DNA from 3 places in the Arthrobacter sp. TWP1-1 genome. Region 3 is predicted to be linked to each of the others. Evidence: riboswitches for the same ligand, from Rfam matches in the RefSeq annotation. Region 3 holds a riboswitch; each other region holds the start of a gene.
The links. Region 3 has a riboswitch for S-adenosylmethionine ahead of ACP7B9_RS10315 (DUF1737 domain-containing protein). Riboswitches for the same ligand answer to the same signal wherever they lie in the genome.
Positions count from the first base shown of each region.

Region 1: it holds a riboswitch for S-adenosylmethionine, as region 3 does, so the genes downstream of both, ACP7B9_RS10935 (bifunctional o-acetylhomoserine/o-acetylserine sulfhydrylase) here and ACP7B9_RS10315 (DUF1737 domain-containing protein) in region 3, are expected to answer to the same signal.
Region 2: it holds a riboswitch for S-adenosylmethionine, as region 3 does, so the genes downstream of both, ACP7B9_RS17130 (hypothetical protein) here and ACP7B9_RS10315 (DUF1737 domain-containing protein) in region 3, are expected to answer to the same signal.

Region 1 is NZ_JAFCXC010000005.1:107,731-113,400, reverse strand. It holds gene ACP7B9_RS10950 (SGNH/GDSL hydrolase family protein) at 1-175, shown strand, start outside; gene ACP7B9_RS10945 (hypothetical protein) at 275-712, shown strand; gene metX (homoserine O-acetyltransferase MetX) at 808-1,890, opposite strand; gene ACP7B9_RS10935 (bifunctional o-acetylhomoserine/o-acetylserine sulfhydrylase) at 2,011-3,348, opposite strand; SAM riboswitch class IV at 3,408-3,525, opposite strand; gene ACP7B9_RS10930 (Tex family protein) at 3,653-5,670, opposite strand, start outside.
Region 2 is NZ_JAFCXC010000013.1:58,152-63,821, forward strand. It holds gene ACP7B9_RS17110 (LOG family protein) at 1-912, shown strand, start outside; gene ACP7B9_RS17115 (VIT1/CCC1 transporter family protein) at 1,117-2,208, opposite strand; gene ACP7B9_RS17120 (hypothetical protein) at 2,405-2,626, shown strand; gene ACP7B9_RS17125 (biotin/lipoyl-containing protein) at 2,762-3,013, shown strand; gene ACP7B9_RS17130 (hypothetical protein) at 3,099-3,383, opposite strand; SAM riboswitch class IV at 3,396-3,506, opposite strand; gene ACP7B9_RS17135 (sodium:solute symporter) at 3,594-5,129, opposite strand; gene ACP7B9_RS17140 (helix-turn-helix domain-containing protein) at 5,300-5,670, shown strand, end outside.
Region 3 is NZ_JAFCXC010000004.1:344,588-350,257, reverse strand. It holds gene ACP7B9_RS10330 (hypothetical protein) at 1-142, shown strand, start outside; gene ACP7B9_RS10325 (O-succinylhomoserine sulfhydrylase) at 148-1,359, opposite strand; gene ACP7B9_RS10320 (rhodanese-like domain-containing protein) at 1,417-1,809, opposite strand; gene ACP7B9_RS10315 (DUF1737 domain-containing protein) at 1,806-2,066, opposite strand; SAM riboswitch class IV at 2,150-2,270, opposite strand; gene ACP7B9_RS10310 (Pr6Pr family membrane protein) at 2,400-3,041, shown strand; gene ACP7B9_RS10305 (aminodeoxychorismate lyase) at 3,013-3,936, opposite strand; gene cls (cardiolipin synthase) at 4,054-5,532, shown strand; gene pabB (aminodeoxychorismate synthase component I) at 5,669-5,670, opposite strand, start outside.

The DNA of each region.
Region 1 (5,670 bases), on a different contig from region 3:
AGTGCCTGTTCTCATGCCGCCGCGCAGGTGGCAGGAAGCCAGGACGGAGGATCTGGTCTGGGCCCGGGAATTCCTGTTCCCCTGGGTGCTTCGCCGGCTGCGGCATCAGTCCTCCGGCGATGGGATCACAGCCAAACGTCCCACTCCCGGACCGGTGTTTGGACCCGAGGCGTAGTCCCTTCCGGAACAACGGATGTTTGCTGATATTCACGGCTAGGATGAGGATAGGCGCCTATCTAGGCACCCTACCTGGAAGAGGTGTGTTGTGCCGGTCATGATCGAGTCACTGGCGGTGGACAGCCTCGCCGCGTCTTCCTCCGGTTCGTTTAGCATCCAGCCTTATTTTGTCTTTGCCGTGATTGCCGTTGTGCTGATCAGCTCTTTTGTTAAAGCTTCGGCCCGTAAGAAGCGGGCAAACCGAACGAACCCGAACATGCCGGTGCACCCAACACAGGCCAACATGTCCGGACGCGCCGGTGTTGCCCATCAGCCAAACAGTGCCCCCTATGTTGGCACGCTGCTAAACGGCGTTCCGCTGGCTAACTACGATTCCTCCCACGGTCACCAAACCACGGGCTTCGCCAATGAGCGGATGCGGGCCGAGGCCGAACTCAAGCGCCAGCTTGATGCCTTGGACACTGCTCGCCGCAGCGGTCAGGTCACCGCCGAACAGTACGCCGTCCACCGCGAGGCAATCTTCAAGAACTTCTAGGGCGAAGCGGTAGTTGGGTCTCGACAAGCTCGACCACCGGGTGTCGGTAGTTGGGTCTCGACAAGCTCGACCACCGGCGATTAGCCGCTCCTTCGTTAAACCTTGAAGAAGGACTCCCGCAGGAACGCGCCCACCGTGGCCACCTCGGTGAGAAAGCCGTCGTGGCCAATCGGCGAATCGATCTGCCGTACGCTCACCTCGCCAGGAAGCGCGGCCGCCAGTTCGGCTGATTGCGTCGGGAAATACAGCCTGTCGCTGTTGACGGCAGCCACAACAAACTCGATGCCTTCCGTCACGGCCAGCGCGTCCTCAAGCGAGCCCCGTCCGCGGCTGACATCGTGGCTCATGAGCGCTTCAGAAATGGCGATGTAGCTGTTGGCATCAAATCTGCCCACCAGCTTGTGGGCCTGGTAGTCAAGGTAACTTTCCACCTGGTACCTGCCCGCAGTATTGGGTGCCATGCGCTCGTGACTGATGGCGCCGTCGTCGTCCTGGGCCTTGCGAGCAAAGCGAGAGTTCAACTCCGCCTCAGAGCGGTAGGTGATGTGGGCAATCCGCCGGGCGAGCCCCAAGCCTGCGGTGGGAGCTGCGCCGTCGTAGTAGTCCCCACCAGCAAAGTTCGGGTCCTGGCGGATGGCGAGCACCTGCGCCTGGGCGAAGGCGATCTGCTCAGCCGTGCTGGCCGCGCAGGACGCGACGACAGCACAGCGCTGCACACGATCGGGGTACGTTGCAGCCCACTCCAGCGCCCGGGCCCCACCCATTGAACCGCCAATGACGGCGTACCAGCTGGTGACTCCCAGTTGGTCGGCCAAGCGTGCCTCGGCGTGAACCGAGTCGCGGATGGTGACAAAGGGGAAACGTGATCCGTAAGGGCGCCCGTCCTCGGCAATGCTGGACGGGCCGGTGGAGCCATAGCAACCGCCCACCATGTTCGCGCTCACCACGAAATACTTGTCGGTGTCGATGACCTCGCCCGGGCCGACAAGCCCTTCCCACCAGCCGTCCGCCTCGGAGTCTCCACGGCTGACGTGGGTGCTGCCGGTGAGGGCATGCTGGATGAGGACGGCGTTGTCACCGGCCGCATTGAGGGTTCCCCAGCATTCAAAAGCTATGGTCACCGACGGGAGGGCTCCCCCGGCTTCCAGAGGCAGCGCACCGATGTGAACGGAGCGCAGTAGCCCCCCGCCCTGCCCGACAGCAGCTGACCAAAGGCTGCTGTCGGGCTTGGACGTACCTTCTTGAATCTCGGGCGGAAACACGTTTCGCTCCGATGCCGCGTGGATCACTTGAGTCACTTAGTTCGCAGCAGACTTAGCGGCGCGGAAGCCGGATTCAAGGTCGGCAATGATGTCGGCGATGTTTTCCAGTCCCACCGACAAGCGAACCAATCCGGGGCGAACACCGGCGGCCAACTGCTGCTCGGGTGTGAGCTGGGCGTGCGTGGTGGAGGACGGGTGGATAACCAGGGAGCGCACATCGCCGAGGTTGGCAACATGGGAATGCAGCTCCAACCCATCAACAAAGCGCTTGCCGGCCTCGGCACCGCCCTTGATGTCGAAGGCAACGACGGCGCCGGTGCCCTTGGGTCCGTACTTGCGGCCACGCTCGAACCACGGGCTGGAGGGGATGCCGGCGTAAGCCACAGCCTCCACGTTTTCGTTTCCCTCAAGCCAGGTGGCAACCTCGACGGCGTTGCTGACGTGACGCTCAACGCGCAGGCTCAAGGTTTCGATGCCCTGAGCGATGAGGAAAGCGTTGAACGGGGAAACGGCCGCACCGAGATCGCGCAGCAGCTGGACGCGGGCCTTCAGGATGTACGCCAGGTTCGCGCCCAAGGCGCTGCCGACACCAAGGTCGCGGGCAAAGACCAAACCGTTGTAGGTCTCGTCCGGGGTGTTGAAGCCGGGGAACTTCTCCGGGTTTGCGGCGAAATCGAACTTGCCGCCGTCGACGATCACACCGGCGATAGCGTTGCCATGGCCGCCGAGGTACTTGGTAGCGGAGTGAATGACAATGTCGGCGCCCCATTCCAGCGGACGGATCAGGTAAGGGGTGGCCAGGGTGTTATCCACCAGCAAGGGAACACCGGCCTCGTGGGCGATGGCGCTAATGCCTTCGATGTCCAGGACGTCCTGACGCGGGTTGGAGACCACTTCGCCGAAGAATGCCTTGGTGTTGGGGCGAACGGCTGCACGCCATTGATCCAAGTTGTCGGGATCCTCGACGAACGTGACCTCGATACCCAACTTCTTGAAGCTGTGCGCCAGCAGGTTGTAGGTGCCACCGTAAACACTGGGGCTGGAGACGATGTGATCGCCCACTTCAGCCACGTTCAACAGGGCAAAGGTGGTTGCGGCCTGGCCCGAGGCCAGCAGCAAAGCACCAACGCCACCTTCAAGGTTGGCTACCCGCTGCTCTACGGCGTCCGTGGTGGGGTTGCCGATACGGGTGTAGATCGGCTCCAGCTCGGCCAGCGCAAACCGTGCGGCTGCGCTCTCTGCTGACGGGAACACAAAGGACGTCGTCTGGAAGATCGGCAAGGCACGGGCGCCGGTGGCGGGGTCCGGCTGCTGGCCTGCGTGGATCTGACGGGTTTCAAATGACCAACCGTTACTCATGGTGGATTCCTTCACACTATGGGCCTGCAGCAAAACCCTCCAGTGCGAAATACACGGAAGGGCTTGTCGTCGATGGCCCGCGCTTGCACCGAAACCGGACGGTTCGGTGCCAGGTCGTCACCCGGGGCACCCCGCCGCGGAAGGAGGGTTGCCGGTCAGCAAGCCGGGGCTTTTTTGCTGACACTCATGACCTACATCCAGTGTGCGAGATGATGCCGCACCGCCGCAAGATTATGACGAATTTGTGACTAGTGACGAATATCTGCTTGAAATTCAGATGAAAGCGTGTGTGTCGATGAACTAATGACTGGTTTGTGACCTATTTGCCCAACCCAGCGCGGCGAAGCGCCTCGGCCATAGCTGTGTTGGCGGCGGAAGCGGCGGGAGCCTGCGCGGCGGGAACAGGACGAGCCTGGCGGTTCGCGCCCTGCGGCGCACCGCTGCGCTGGGTCCCACCGCGCGGCGAGGGCCGCCCGGACGTGCGGGAGCCGCCGTCGGGCTTGGAATTTGGCGCCCCTGAAGGCGCAGTTGCCTCATCGTCCAAACGCAGGGTGAGCGAGATGCGTTTGCGTTCGGGCTCAACCTCTAGCACCTTTACGCGCACCACCTGGCCGGATTTGACCACTGTTCGCGGGTCCGACACAAAGGAGTTGCTCATGGCGGAGACGTGGACCAACCCGTCCTGGTGCACGCCGATGTCGACGAACGCACCAAACGCGGCAACGTTGGAAACTGTGCCCTCGAGAATCATGCCCGGGCGCAGGTCGGTGATCTTTTCGATCCCGTCGGTGAAGGTGGCGGTTTCGAAGCGCGGACGGGGGTCGCGGCCCGGCTTTTGCAGCTCAGCGACGATGTCCTGCACGGTAGGCAGACCAAAATCACCCTCGACAAATTCGGCCGGATTCACGGACGCCACGGCACCAATTCCAGCGGAAATCTCGGTCGGTTTAGCGCCAACGGCGGCGAGGATTTTACGCGCCACACCATAGGCTTCGGGGTGCACGCTCGAGGCATCCAACGGCTCCGCTCCCCCGGTGATCCGTAGGAATCCGGCGCACTGCTCATAGGCTTTGGGGCCGAGACGGGCCACCTTGAGCAGTTCGCGACGCTTGTTGAAGGGCCCGTTTTCATTGCGATGCGCCACGATGTTTTCACTCAAAAGAGGGCCGACGCCAGCAACTCTCGCCAAGAGCGCGGGCGAGGCCGTATTGAGGTCCACACCCACGGCGTTCACACAGTCCTCGACGACGGCGCCCAGGGAACGTTCCAGCTTGGCCGGGGTGAGATCGTGCTGGTACTGGCCCACGCCGATGGACTTGGGATCGATCTTGACCAACTCGGCCAAGGGATCCTGCAGGCGACGCGCAATTGAGACGGCGCCACGCAGCGACACATCCATGCCGGGCAGTTCGGCGCTCGCTAGCGCGGACGCCGAATAGACGGACGCACCCGCCTCGGAGACCACGAGCTTGGTCACCTGTTTGCCGGGGTTCAGGCGCTTGAGCTCGGCGACAAGTTCGGCCGCCAACTTATCGGTTTCGCGGCTGGCCGTGCCGTTGCCAATGGCCACGAGCTCAACGTCATGCTTTTGGGCCAACGTCACGAGCGTTGCCAAGGCCTCATTCCACTTGCGGACTGGCGCGTGCGGATAGATGGTGTCGGTGGCGGCGACCTTGCCGGTTCCGTCCACTACGGCTACCTTGGTGCCGGTTCGCAGGCCCGGATCCAAACCTAGAGTTGCACGGTTTCCCGCCGGCGCCGCCAACAGAACATCACGCAGATTTGCCGCGAAGACCCGCACCGATTCTTCCTCGGCGCCTTGGAACAGGCGTACCCTCAGGTCCACGGAAAGTCGCGTCAGGATGCGGGTGCGCCAAGCGAGGCGGGCACTCGTCATGAGCCAGGTATCGGCGGCACGGCCGGATTCGCTGATTCCCAACGAGTGGGCAACGGCGCTTTCATATCCAGCCCGTGCCAGAGCCTGAGCGTCGGCGTCGCGAGTGTCGGCCTCGGCCAAATCAAGCGTCAGCACGCCTTCTTTCTCGCCACGCAGCAGGGCCAGAACGCGGTGGCTCGGCAGCGTGTGCGGTGGCTGGGAAAAATCAAAGTAGTCCTTGAACTTTTCACCTTCGCCAGCCTTGCCGGTTTTCACCGACGAGCGGAGCCGCCCCTTCTTCCAGAGGCGTTCGCGCAAATCACCAACGAGCGCGGCATCCTGGCCGGCCCGCTCAATCAGGATGGCCCGGGCGCCAGCCAGGGCATCATCGGCCGAGGCCACGCCGCGCCCTGCATCAACAAAGGAGTCCGCTTCAACAGCCGGAAACCGCGACGGGTCGG
Region 2 (5,670 bases), on a different contig from region 3:
TTGCTGCGTTCTCGCGGCGCCTTGATTTTCCCGACGCTGCCCCATCTTCCGTTTAACGCCTACCGTGGGCATCTTTACACCGGCGCCGAACTCTTCGCAGGTATCGACGACGCTGAGTACGAGGGCGTCCCCGATGCCCGTATTTACCAGTGGAGTCTCCAAGCGGGCCGTGCCCCGTCGCTACATGCCACGCTCGCCACCGCCATGCATGACCACGCCATTTCCGATGCTCTCGATGATCTTTTGACCGCGGTGCCAACTCCGGTGGTGGGTGTCATGGGTGGCCACGATGCGCCGCGCGGCAGTGTTCAATATGCCCAGGCCGCGGAGCTCGGCCGCTCTCTCACCTTGGCCGGTTTCCTGGTGGCTACCGGCGGTGGCCCCGGAGCGATGGAGGCCGCCAATTTGGGTGCCTACCTTTCCGCGTACGACGCCGGGACCCTGGATCGAGCCCTCCTCACCTTGGCTGCCATCCCCGGCTTCCGCCCCTCGGTGACCGAGTGGGCCAGGACCGCATTTGAGGTTGTGGCTGAGTATCCTGACGGTGCCCAAACCCTGGGCATTCCCACATGGTTCTACGGGCATGAACCGCCCAACATTTTCGCAACGAAGGTCGCGAAGTACTTCACGAACGCGCTGCGCGAGGCGGTCCTGCTGGACCGGTCACGGGGCGGAATCGTGTTCCTGCCCGGAGCAGCGGGAACGGTCCAAGAAATTTTTCAGGACGCCTGCGAGAACTACTATGCGGCCGAAGGTGCCGTGGTACCCATGGTTTTGGTGGGCTGCCGTTATTGGGAAGAAGAGGTCCCGGTCCTGCCCCTGCTCAGGAAATTGGCGGTGGGGCGTTCCATGGCACCCCATGTGCATGTTGTGGACACCGTCGCGGAGGCATGCCAACTTCTGGCCAAGTGAATTGCCGCCCCATCCCTTGGAACGCTCGCGCAGTAGTGGGGCTAAAACAGGCAACGCTCGCGCAGTAGCGGGGCGAAAACAAGCAACGCTCGCGCAGGTAACTGCGCGAGCGTTCGTCAAAACCTGCTCTTTACTGCGCGAGCGTTCCTCAAAAACTTGTCATAGCTGCGCGAGCGTTGCATCGGGGGAGAGGCAGTGCTGCTATCAGCCGATCACGCCGCCGAAGGCGAGGCCAAGAAGGTAGGTCGCGGCGGCGGCACCCATGCCGATGGCAAGCTGGCGCAGTCCGCGCCACATCGGGGAGGCGCCGGAAAGTAGGCCCACCATGGCGCCGGTTCCCATGAGACTCAGACCCACCAGAACGCAGGAAAGTACCAGCGATCCAATTCCCGTCATCCCAAAGAGGAACGGAATGATGGGAATGATGGCGCCGGAGGCAAAGAAGCAAAAACTTGAGCTCGCGGCGCCCCACGCGGTGCCGAGCGTCTCATGCTCATTGGCGGACTCAAAATTCTCCGGACGCAGCGACAGGCTGGGGTCGCAGTCGCAGGTGAACTGTCCCATGCGCTCGGCTGCCCGGTGTTCGGCCGCTTCGTGCGACATGCCGCGTGCCAAATAAACCAGCACCAGCTCGTTGTTCTCAAGGTCCAACGACTTGGCGGCCGTCAAGGTGATCTGGGTTGGCTGGGATGCGTCCAATAGCTCGCGTTGTGAGCGGACGGAGACAAATTCGCCGGCACCCATGGACAACGCTCCGGCCAATAAACCGGCGATCCCACTGAAGAGGACAACCTGGCTCGAAACACCGGTAGCGGCCATGCCGACGACGAGTGAAAGGTTGCTGACCAAGCCATCATTGGCGCCGAAGACGGCGGCGCGGAACGTTCCTGAGAGGCGGATCCGGCCTCGGGTGGCAAGGCCCCGAACTACTTCTTCGTGGATGGATTCATCCGCGGCCATGGCTGCGGTTGCATCGACATCGGTGGCATAGGGGGAACGCGATTCTGAACGTTGGGCCAGGGCTAGCACGAAGACCGAACCGAAACGGCGAGCCAACAAGCCCAGCAGCTGGTTGCGCAGAGAGGCCCTGACTGGTGAACCGGCATGGCTGCCCAGCAGTGTCAGCCAGTGTTGCTCATGGCGCCCTTCGGCATCGGCCAAGGATAGGAGGATCGCCTGTTCTTCACCCTCACGGCGTTTGGCCAAATCACGGTACACGGCAGCCTCGGCCCGTTCGTCGGCCAGGTACTGACGCCACCGCTTGATCTCGGCTGGGGTGGGAATGCGTTCTGCCACGGGTCTTGCTCCTCAAAGTCAGCCTCCACTTTAGCGCGGATTTTCGCGGTTTTTCGGCCGGTTGTCCTCGCGAAAAAGTTTCGGGTCACCGGAATCTTCCATCAAGCTTCAGAAAGTACTTGCCAATGTGGAAAGTACTTGCGTAGAGTCGTGGCATCGCATCAAACTATCTGCTTTCCATCCCAAGGAGCCAGCCATGAATGCTACTACTAACGCCGCCGCCCGCAACAACGGAACCCGTTACCAGTGGATGGGATTCGCCATGGGATTGGTCTGCATGGCCGCATTGTTCATCGCGGGACTCGTCAAGGGGAACGCCGGCATGGTGGTGATGGCATCGAGCGCCGCCGCAGCGCTGGCCGCCGCGTGGAGTGCATCCGCCACGTTCGCGAAGAAGAAGGCTGCCGCCGGCTCCTGAACTGATCCGATTTCGTAGGCCGGTGTTCCCGCTGTACATTCCCGCTGAACATTGGCACTGCGCATTCCATAGGGGACGGGACTCGCATATGCTGTCGTTGCGGGGTCGAACAGCCGGCCCGAAGGGCGGTGGGTTATGGATATTCTCTTCCCGATGATGTCGGGTGATCCCGCCGAGCCCGGAGTCCTTATGGAATGGCGTGCGGCGGACGGTTGCGCGGTGACGGCTTACCAAGTGATTGCTGAGGTTACTGTCAACAAGTTCGACGCCGAGATCAACACCCCGGTTTCCGGCACGTTGGCGTGGCTGGTTGCTGAGGGCGACGAGGTGGCTCAAGGTGCCGTAATCGCCACTGTTAAGGAAGGCCTGCCGACGGCAGTCGCCTAGTTGGGTGATTCCCGGAGCAGCCCAGCGCCAAGGCGAGGGGCCAGCCCGGGCCGGGCACCCGGCGTCGTACGCGGTTTGTAAAGGCCTAGTAGGCGGACAGCCGGAAGCCCAATCCGCGACCGGCCCGCACCCCGGTTTGCGCCACGGTTACAACCAAGGTGCCAATCTCGGGGATCCACAAGGCCGGGCGTACTGCCTTCTCCAGCGCCGCGACAAGTTCCGCCGGCTCGGGCGAGAAGTAAGCGTGGTGGCCGGTGGGGGTGAAGAAAGTGACGGCACCAAGGTTTACGTCCACCCCAGGCAGCACCGGAATACCGGAGGTGCGGGCGGCCTGGCGCTTGATTACGGGGGCTACAGAAGTCAGAGTCATGGTGAATGCCTTTGCGTGCTCTTACCGTGGAACTTTTCCACCGGTCACTTCCTCATCCGAACCACCCGTGAAGCATGGGGTTGGTGTGCGACCAGTCGGAGCTTGACATCGCATCTCATGAAGCTGTTTCCTAGGCTACTGCTTTAAAGCACCGTGGGGGCGGGCGACGTAATAAATTACGTCACCCGCCCCCACCCGAACGTGAGGCGCTTACTTCTGCAGTTCTGCAGCAACCTCATCGGGGTTGGAATCCGTGGCGGCCGCTGCGAGGCGGTCATCCCAGGCCTTGCGGATGTGGACCGGGGTGGGTGTGCTCAGCAGTGACACCACTACATAAACCACCAAGGAAGCGGCGAGGCCAAAGTAGATGGGCTCGTTGGCGTAGATGCCGTCGTTGAACGGATCAAAGCTATGCAGCACGCCCGAGCCGTACAGGACCAGCAGGCCCAGGGTTACGGCGCAACCGGCCGCCATGGACCAAGCGGCGCCATGGCCAGTGCCGCGCTTCCAAACGAGTCCACCGATGATGGCCACGAGCAGGCCGCCCACAAGAATGTCGTAGGCGATCGTCAGGGCGAACACAACGTCGGAGGCGAGGATGGAGATCAGCACGACCAAGACGCCCAGTACCAGAATGTAGAGTCGGTTGCCCTTGATGTCATGCTCCGGATTGGAGGAATCGGAGTTGTCGATCGTCTTGCCGAACCAGCTGGCCACGAAGGGGACTACGTCCTTGCGGGCAACGGTTGCTGCGGCAATCAAGGCGCCGGATGCGGTTGACATCATGGCAGCGACGGCAGCCGCCATCACTAGGCCACCGATGCCGATGGGCAGGATGTTCGTGGCAACTTCGGCGTAGACCGCGTCCTTGCCCAGGGCGGCAACATCAATGGAGGGAAGGGCAACTCGGGCGGCAAGACCGATCAAGGCGCCGGCCACACCGTACAGGATGCAGTAGATACCGGCAGTGGCGCCACCCCAGCGTGCCACGGCGGGAGTCTTAGCGGTGAACACGCGCTGCCAGATATCTTGGCCAATGAGAATGCCCAAGGTGTAGACCACAAAGAACGTCACGATGGTGCCTACGCCGATGCCGTCCCACTGGAAAAAGCTATCTTCCAATCGGCTCTTGATACCGGTCATACCGCCGGCGGCGTTGAGCGTGAAAGGCAGCATGAGGAAGAAGATGCCGACGGTCTTGATGATGAACTGGACCTGATCGGCCAGCGTAATGGACCACATTCCGCCGATGGTGGAGTAGACCAGCACGATCGCGCCGCCGACGGCGATGGCGAGCCAGCGGTCCCAACCGAACAAGACAACGAAGATGGTTGCATAGGCGCCGGTGGAGGTTGCGGCAATCATGATCGTGTACGCGAGCATCACGATGCCGGAGGCCTTCGTTGCTTCCCGGCCGTACCGCAAGCTGAGCATTTGTGAAACGGTGTAGATCTTCAGCTTCTGCAGGGTGGGTGCGAACAAAAGGCTCAACAGCAATACGCCGACGCCGATCGCCACTACTAGCCACATGCCGGAGATGCCGAACTTGTAGCCAAGGCCCACACCGCCCACGGTGGAGGCGCCACCAAGAACCACGGCTGCCATGGTTCCGGTGTACAGGAACGGACCGAGGCGACGGCCGGCCACCAGAAAGTCGCTATTGTTCTTGGTACGGGATTTACCCCACCAGCCAAAGGCCAACATGGCCACTAAATACAAGACAACTATGCCGATGTTTAAATCCATGTGATGCTCCAGTATGCGAAAGTTATGGGATCTACCCTAGAAATATGGAAGTTGGGTTCCATCTAACGGGAATTGCCCTTTAAGCAACATTTGTTGTCTATTAGGCTAAACTGTGATTGTAGTTACAGTCAATACGCTGCTTGAAAATGTGGGCACGAAGAGGAGCCGTCATGAAAGCATTGCCCGTAGAACCAAGCTCCGATCCGGTGGCTATTGGATCGCGCATCCGCGCTGCCCGTCAGGACCAGCGGCTCACGATTGAACAAGTGGCCGCCGCCACCGGGCTGACGAAAGGCTTTCTCAGCAGGGTCGAGCGAGACCTGACATCGCCCAGTGTGGCCTCACTCGTCACGCTGTGCCAGGTGCTTTCCATCAACATCGGTGACTTGTTTGCCGCTTCGGAAACCCATTTGAGCCGCAGGGGAGAGGGTCCGAAGATCTCCTTGGGCGGCGAGGGAATCGTCGAACGGCTCCTGACGTCCCGTTCGGAACGCCAGTTGCAAGTCCTCAGTGCCACGATTGACCCCTACGGTCGCGGCGA
Region 3 (5,670 bases):
CCGGGTCGGCAAATGGACGGCAGTTTTCCCACCCGACGCCCTAGCCCTTTTGACGGGCCTCATCAGCGATGAACCCGCGGTCATCATCAGCCGGGAAGAGCAAGTTACGTTCGCCCGATGGCTGGACACGGTGTCCTATTAGGGACGTTAGATAGCGGCCAGCGCCTGTGCCAGATCCTGTTTCAGGTCATCCAGATCTTCCAAGCCAACTGACAAGCGCAGGAAACCATCGCTCAAACCGATCGCCGCACGAGCGTCCGGCCCCATAGCGCGGTGCGTTGTTGTGGCCGGATGCGTGATGAGTGACTTCGCATCTCCTAAGTTGTTGGAGATGTCGATGATCGCCAACGCGTTCAGCAGCGCAAAGGCTGCGTCCTTGGTGGTTCCATCGGCGGGTTCGGCCAGCTCAAAGGTCAGGACGGTGCCACCGGCCTTCATCTGCTTCTTGGCCAGCTCATACTGCGGGTGCGAGGGCAGATGCGGGTACAGCACGCGGCTGATCTGAGGCTGTGCCTCGAGAAATTCACCCAGCGCCAGCGCACTGTTGCACGAGTGGGTGACACGCAGATTCATGGTCTCCAAGCCCTTGGTCAGCACCCAAGCGTTGAATGCGGACAGGGCCGGACCGGTGTGGCGCATAAGGTTTTTGACCGGCCCGTCAATGAATTCCTTGCTGCCAAGGATGGCCCCGCCCAACACGCGGCCCTGGCCGTCAATGTGCTTGGTGCCCGAGTACACAATAATGTCGGCACCAAAGTCGCCACAGCGTTGCAGCAGGGGAGTCGCGAAAACGTTGTCGGCCACGACCTGGGCGCCGGCCGCATGAGCCAGATCGCACACGGCCTGGATATCGATGATTTCCTGCATGGGGTTCGACGGCGATTCGAAGAACACGACGGTGGTGGGAACGGATAACGCTTCGCGCCACTGCACCAGATCCGGCCCGTCCACAAAAACGGTCTCCACGCCCCAGCGTGGCAGGAGTTCGTTGAGGATCACGAAGCAAGAGCCAAACAGGGAGCGCGAGGCGACCACCCTATCGCCGGCAGCCAACAATGCGCCGAGGGCCGTGAAGACGGCGGACATGCCAGACGCCGTCGCAAAGCAGGCTTCCTTACCCTCCAGTAGCCGCAGCCGTTCCTGGAACGTGGCCACGGATGGGTTGCCATACCGCGAGTAGACGAAGCGGTCCACCTCGCCTGTGAAGGCCTGCTCGGCTGCTTCGGCTGATTCGTACACAAAGCCGGAGTTGAGGAACAGGGCCTCGGAGGTCTCCTGAAAATTGCTGCGGTCGAGCCCGCCGCGCACGGCCTGAGTGTCCTCGGCCCATGTAGCTGCATGCTCGTTAAAGTTACTCAATTGCTTATCCTTGGCTTTCGCTGGTGCTGCTCTTTGTTTGGATCGGGTTCGTGGCGGTTAGCGCCAGGGCAGCTTCCGATTTTTCCAACCGTTGAGCACCCTGTCGCCAAAGCGGTCGGGTTCACCTTCAAAACCTTCCAAGATGTTGTACGCCGTGTACCCGGCGGCCGTGGCGGCGGTAGCGGCTGCGATGGAACGCGCTCCCGAACGACACAGCACCACCAGGGGCTTCTCTGGGGGAACCGTTGCCAAGAGCTGGGTCAGAAACTCAGGATTGTTGCTGCCATTGGACAGGTTCCATTGAATGAAGACGGGTTCGGTATTCAATGAGGATGTGTCCGGCACGCCAATGTGGGTCCATTCCCCGTCGGTGCGCACGTCAACAAGGACGGCTCCTGCCGCTATGTGATCCCATGCTGTTGCGGGAGCGAGATCGCCTGCGTAGCTCATGCGATCCCCTCGCCATCAAATTCAAGTTCGGAATCGAGCTCGTCAAGTGCGTTTGCCACTGCCACGTCGCTGCTGGCCACGGCCTGCGGGAGGATGACGGCCTGGGCGCAGATGACGGTGGTGCCGTTGAACGTCACGGTGGGTCCACCGTGCAGGACGTACCCTTCGGCAAGCGCGGCTGAGATGCGCTCACAAAACGATCGGTCGTCGGGGCCGGTAATTAGGCGGTAGGCCAGGGGGGATTCGTCCGCGGACATGGGGTCTCCTCATTGCAAGTGACTGGCCTGTGCAAGCGGGAGATAACTGCGGCGCTTAAACGAAATTCCTGGCGCTGCTGGAGGGTTCACGCTTGCAAACGTCAGCCGTTGGTAGCTGGTTTTGCCGAGTATTCACCTGAGGCACCCCGCCGGAAAGAGGGTTGCCGGCCAGCAAGTCAGGGCTTGATACTGGCACTCATTACTCACCTCGAAAGTAACACATTCGTCACGGGTGGGGCCTAAAAAATTTTCGTGTGTGGCGCAACATGACGGGACGCGGTTTAAGCGGTGGCGCTGCTGCGGTGGCGCCCCTTGTGCTGGCAGGATAGAACCATGACACCCAGCCGCGCCTTTGCCGCCGTCCGTTTCCTCTTTGGGGCGGTGACTCTCATCGCCGTGGGCATCCAGTTGGGCATCCACATCGGCCATGGCTTCTCGGTGCTGAACTTCTTTAGTTACTTCACCAATCTCTCCAATATTTTCGCCGCTGTGGTGCTGCTGGTGGAATCCGTCTTGACGTGGCGCGGGAAAGAATTGGGGCCGGCGTGGCAGCTGTTGCGCTGTATCTCAGTGGTCTGCATGGCACTGGTGGGCATTGTTTTCCAAGCTCTGCTCCGTGATGTGGACCTTGGAGCGCTCTTGCCGTGGATCAATACGTGGCTGCACTATGTGATGCCCGTTGTGGTCGTTGCCGATTGGCTCATCCAGTCTCCGCGCAACCCCATTTCACTGCGCAAGCTAGGGATAGCAGTGCTGTTCCCGTTGGTCTATCTGGCGTATTCGCTGATTCGCGGCGCGGCGATCAACTGGTACGCCTACCCATTCCTGAACCCGAACAATGGCGGGTACGGCCCTGTGGTGATCACCTGCGTGATTGTGGCTGTGGCGTTCGTCGTCACCAGCGCAGTGCTGATATTGCTGGCTAACAAGTTCCGTCCGCTGGTGCCTACAGCGTTGTTGCCAGAATCGCGCTGAGCTCGCTGCTGAGCTGTTCCCGGATGGCGGCCGTGCCAATTTCCGCACCGTCGATCGTGTTCACGGGTGCCAACAGGCGCAGGCTTGAAATCAGCCAGACAGCGTCCGCGTCGAGCAGATCAGCGGGCGTGACAGGGCCATAGCCGAGTTCCCAGCCAGCCTCCTTGGCCGCGGCAAACAAGGCGCCTTGGGTAGTGCCAGGCAAGATACCCGTGTCCAGGTGCGGTGTGATGAGCCGTTTCAGGGGAACGCCCGAGTCGTCAGAGATATGCGCCAGGAGAACGGACGACGTCGGCCCCTCCAACACGAGATCGTCACCGCTGGTGAAGATCACGTCATCTGCGCCCTGTTCATGTGCGTGCCGCAGGGCCGCCATGTTTACAGCGTAAGAGAGGGTTTTGGCGCCAAGGAGCAGCCACGGTGCGCGGACAGCGATATCGCTGTCGTAGCCGCGCTCAAGCAAAATGACAGCCAAGCCCTTGGCCCGCTGTTCGGCCAGTGCCGGCGAGATTGCCGAAACCTGCACCCAAGCCGTGGGGGTGTTGGCGCCCTCGGGCCCGCGGGTGGCAATGAGTTTGACGACGCACTGACGCGCCGCGTCAGCTGCTGAGCGGGAATCCTGGGGTTCGGAAGCGGCGAAGGCGGCAACCGCCGTCGTAATGGCGCCCTGCCAAGCTTCCGCTGATGGGATGGCAAGGGCCATGGTCCGGGCCGATCCGGCAAGGCGGTCTAGGTGCGCCTGGATTTTTCGTGGAACCCCATCGACGGCCAGCATGGATTCGAAGATTCCGTCCCCACGTGTGACGCCCTGATCCGTGGCCAAGATGGCGGGGGTGGAGGCGTCGACCAAGCGGCCTGCGGGGTGGGCGGGGTCAAGGAAAACCAAAACTGTCATGCGATAGAGCTTAGCCGCCCGCCACCCGCCTCTGCCGGTGAAAATTGCCTATAGGCTGTTGTTATTTGCGGTCCCATGATCCGGTGGGCACCGTACCGGTGAAATAGGGGTGGCTGGATGGTCTGGACCGCATTTAACCTGCCAACGGGCAGCGCGTGGCTCTCAGTGCTCTTCTTGATCGTGGATTTGGGTATTCGCATTGCCGTGTTGGGCATCATTCCCGGAAATCGGCGCCCCACAACAGCTATGGCGTGGCTCTTGTGCATCTTCTTCCTGCCCTATGTTGGCCTGGTCCTGTTCCTGATGTTTGGAAACTTCCGGCTCTCACGACGACGGCGGGAATCTCAGGACGCCGTCAACCACCGTGTGGTGGAAGGGACCCGCGGGATCGCGGATCTGGTTCCTGAGTATGAAGGCCCGGCGTGGGTGAAGTCTGCCATTGAGTTGAACCGCAACTTGGGTTCCTTCCCTGCCTTGGGGGCCAATAAGGTCCAGCTGATCGAGGGCTACCAGGAGTCCCTGGACGCCATGGCCGATGAAGTGAGCCGTGCCGAACACTTCGTCAATGCCGAGTTCTACATTATGAGCTCCGATGGTTGCACCGACCGGCTGTTCACCGAGCTCGAAGCCGCCGCCGAGCGTGGTGTCCGGGTGCGCGTGCTTTTTGACCACATCGGCTCGATCCGGGTGCCCGGCTACCGTGGAATGATTCGACGGCTTAAGGCAAGCCAAATCCAGTGGCGCCGCATGCTGCCGCTGCTGCCCGTCAAAGGCCAATGGCGCAGGCCCGATCTTCGGAACCACCGCAAGATTCTGGTGGTTGATGGACGGGTGGCTTTCACTGGATCACAGAACGTCATTGAGCCGTCATATCGAAACAAGAAAAACCAAAAGATTGGCCGGAAGTGGGTAGAACTCATGTCCCGGCTCGAGGGGCCCATCGTGGGCACGCTCAACGTCATGTTTGCCACCGATTGGTCCGCCGAGACGGAAGAGAACCTCGAAGGCCAGCTGGCAACGCACCACTGGGATTCCTTTGCTGGCGCTTCCTTGTGCCAGGTGGTGCCCAGCGGGCCGGGGTTTGTCACCGAGAACAACCTTCGCCTGTTTAACACCCTGTTGTACTCCGCGGAAGAGTGCATCACGATCTCCAGCCCGTATTTTGTGCCTGACGATTCGCTGCTGTACGCCATCACCACGGCCGCTCAGCGTGGCATTGTGGTTGAGCTCTTCGTTTCGGAGGCGGGCGATCAGTTCCTGGTCCATCACGCCCAACGCTCTTACTACGAGGCACTGCTCAAGGCCGGCGTTCGGATCTATTTGTATCCCAAGCCCTTCGTCCTGCACGCGAAGCACTTCACCGTGGATTCGGATGTGGCAGTGATCGGCTCCTCCAACATGGACATGCGCAGCTTCTCACTCAACCTTGAAGTCACCGTCATGATGATCGACCGCGAGGTGGTTCATCAGATGCACGCCGTGGAGGACCACTACCGCGAAATCTCACGCGAACTAAAACTCGAGGAATGGGTCAACCGGCCAGTCCTTGCGCGCTACGTGGACAACGTTGCCCGCCTGACAGCCACTCTTCAGTAGCGCTACAGGTCGGCTGCCGATCCGGCATTCCCTCGGTCGCTATCCGACGCGTCGGCCGCGGGCGGCCTTTGGCGTCTCCTTTACGCGACCTACGGGAACACCGGATTCGGCTGCCTTCGAGCGGCACAGGCGGCGGTC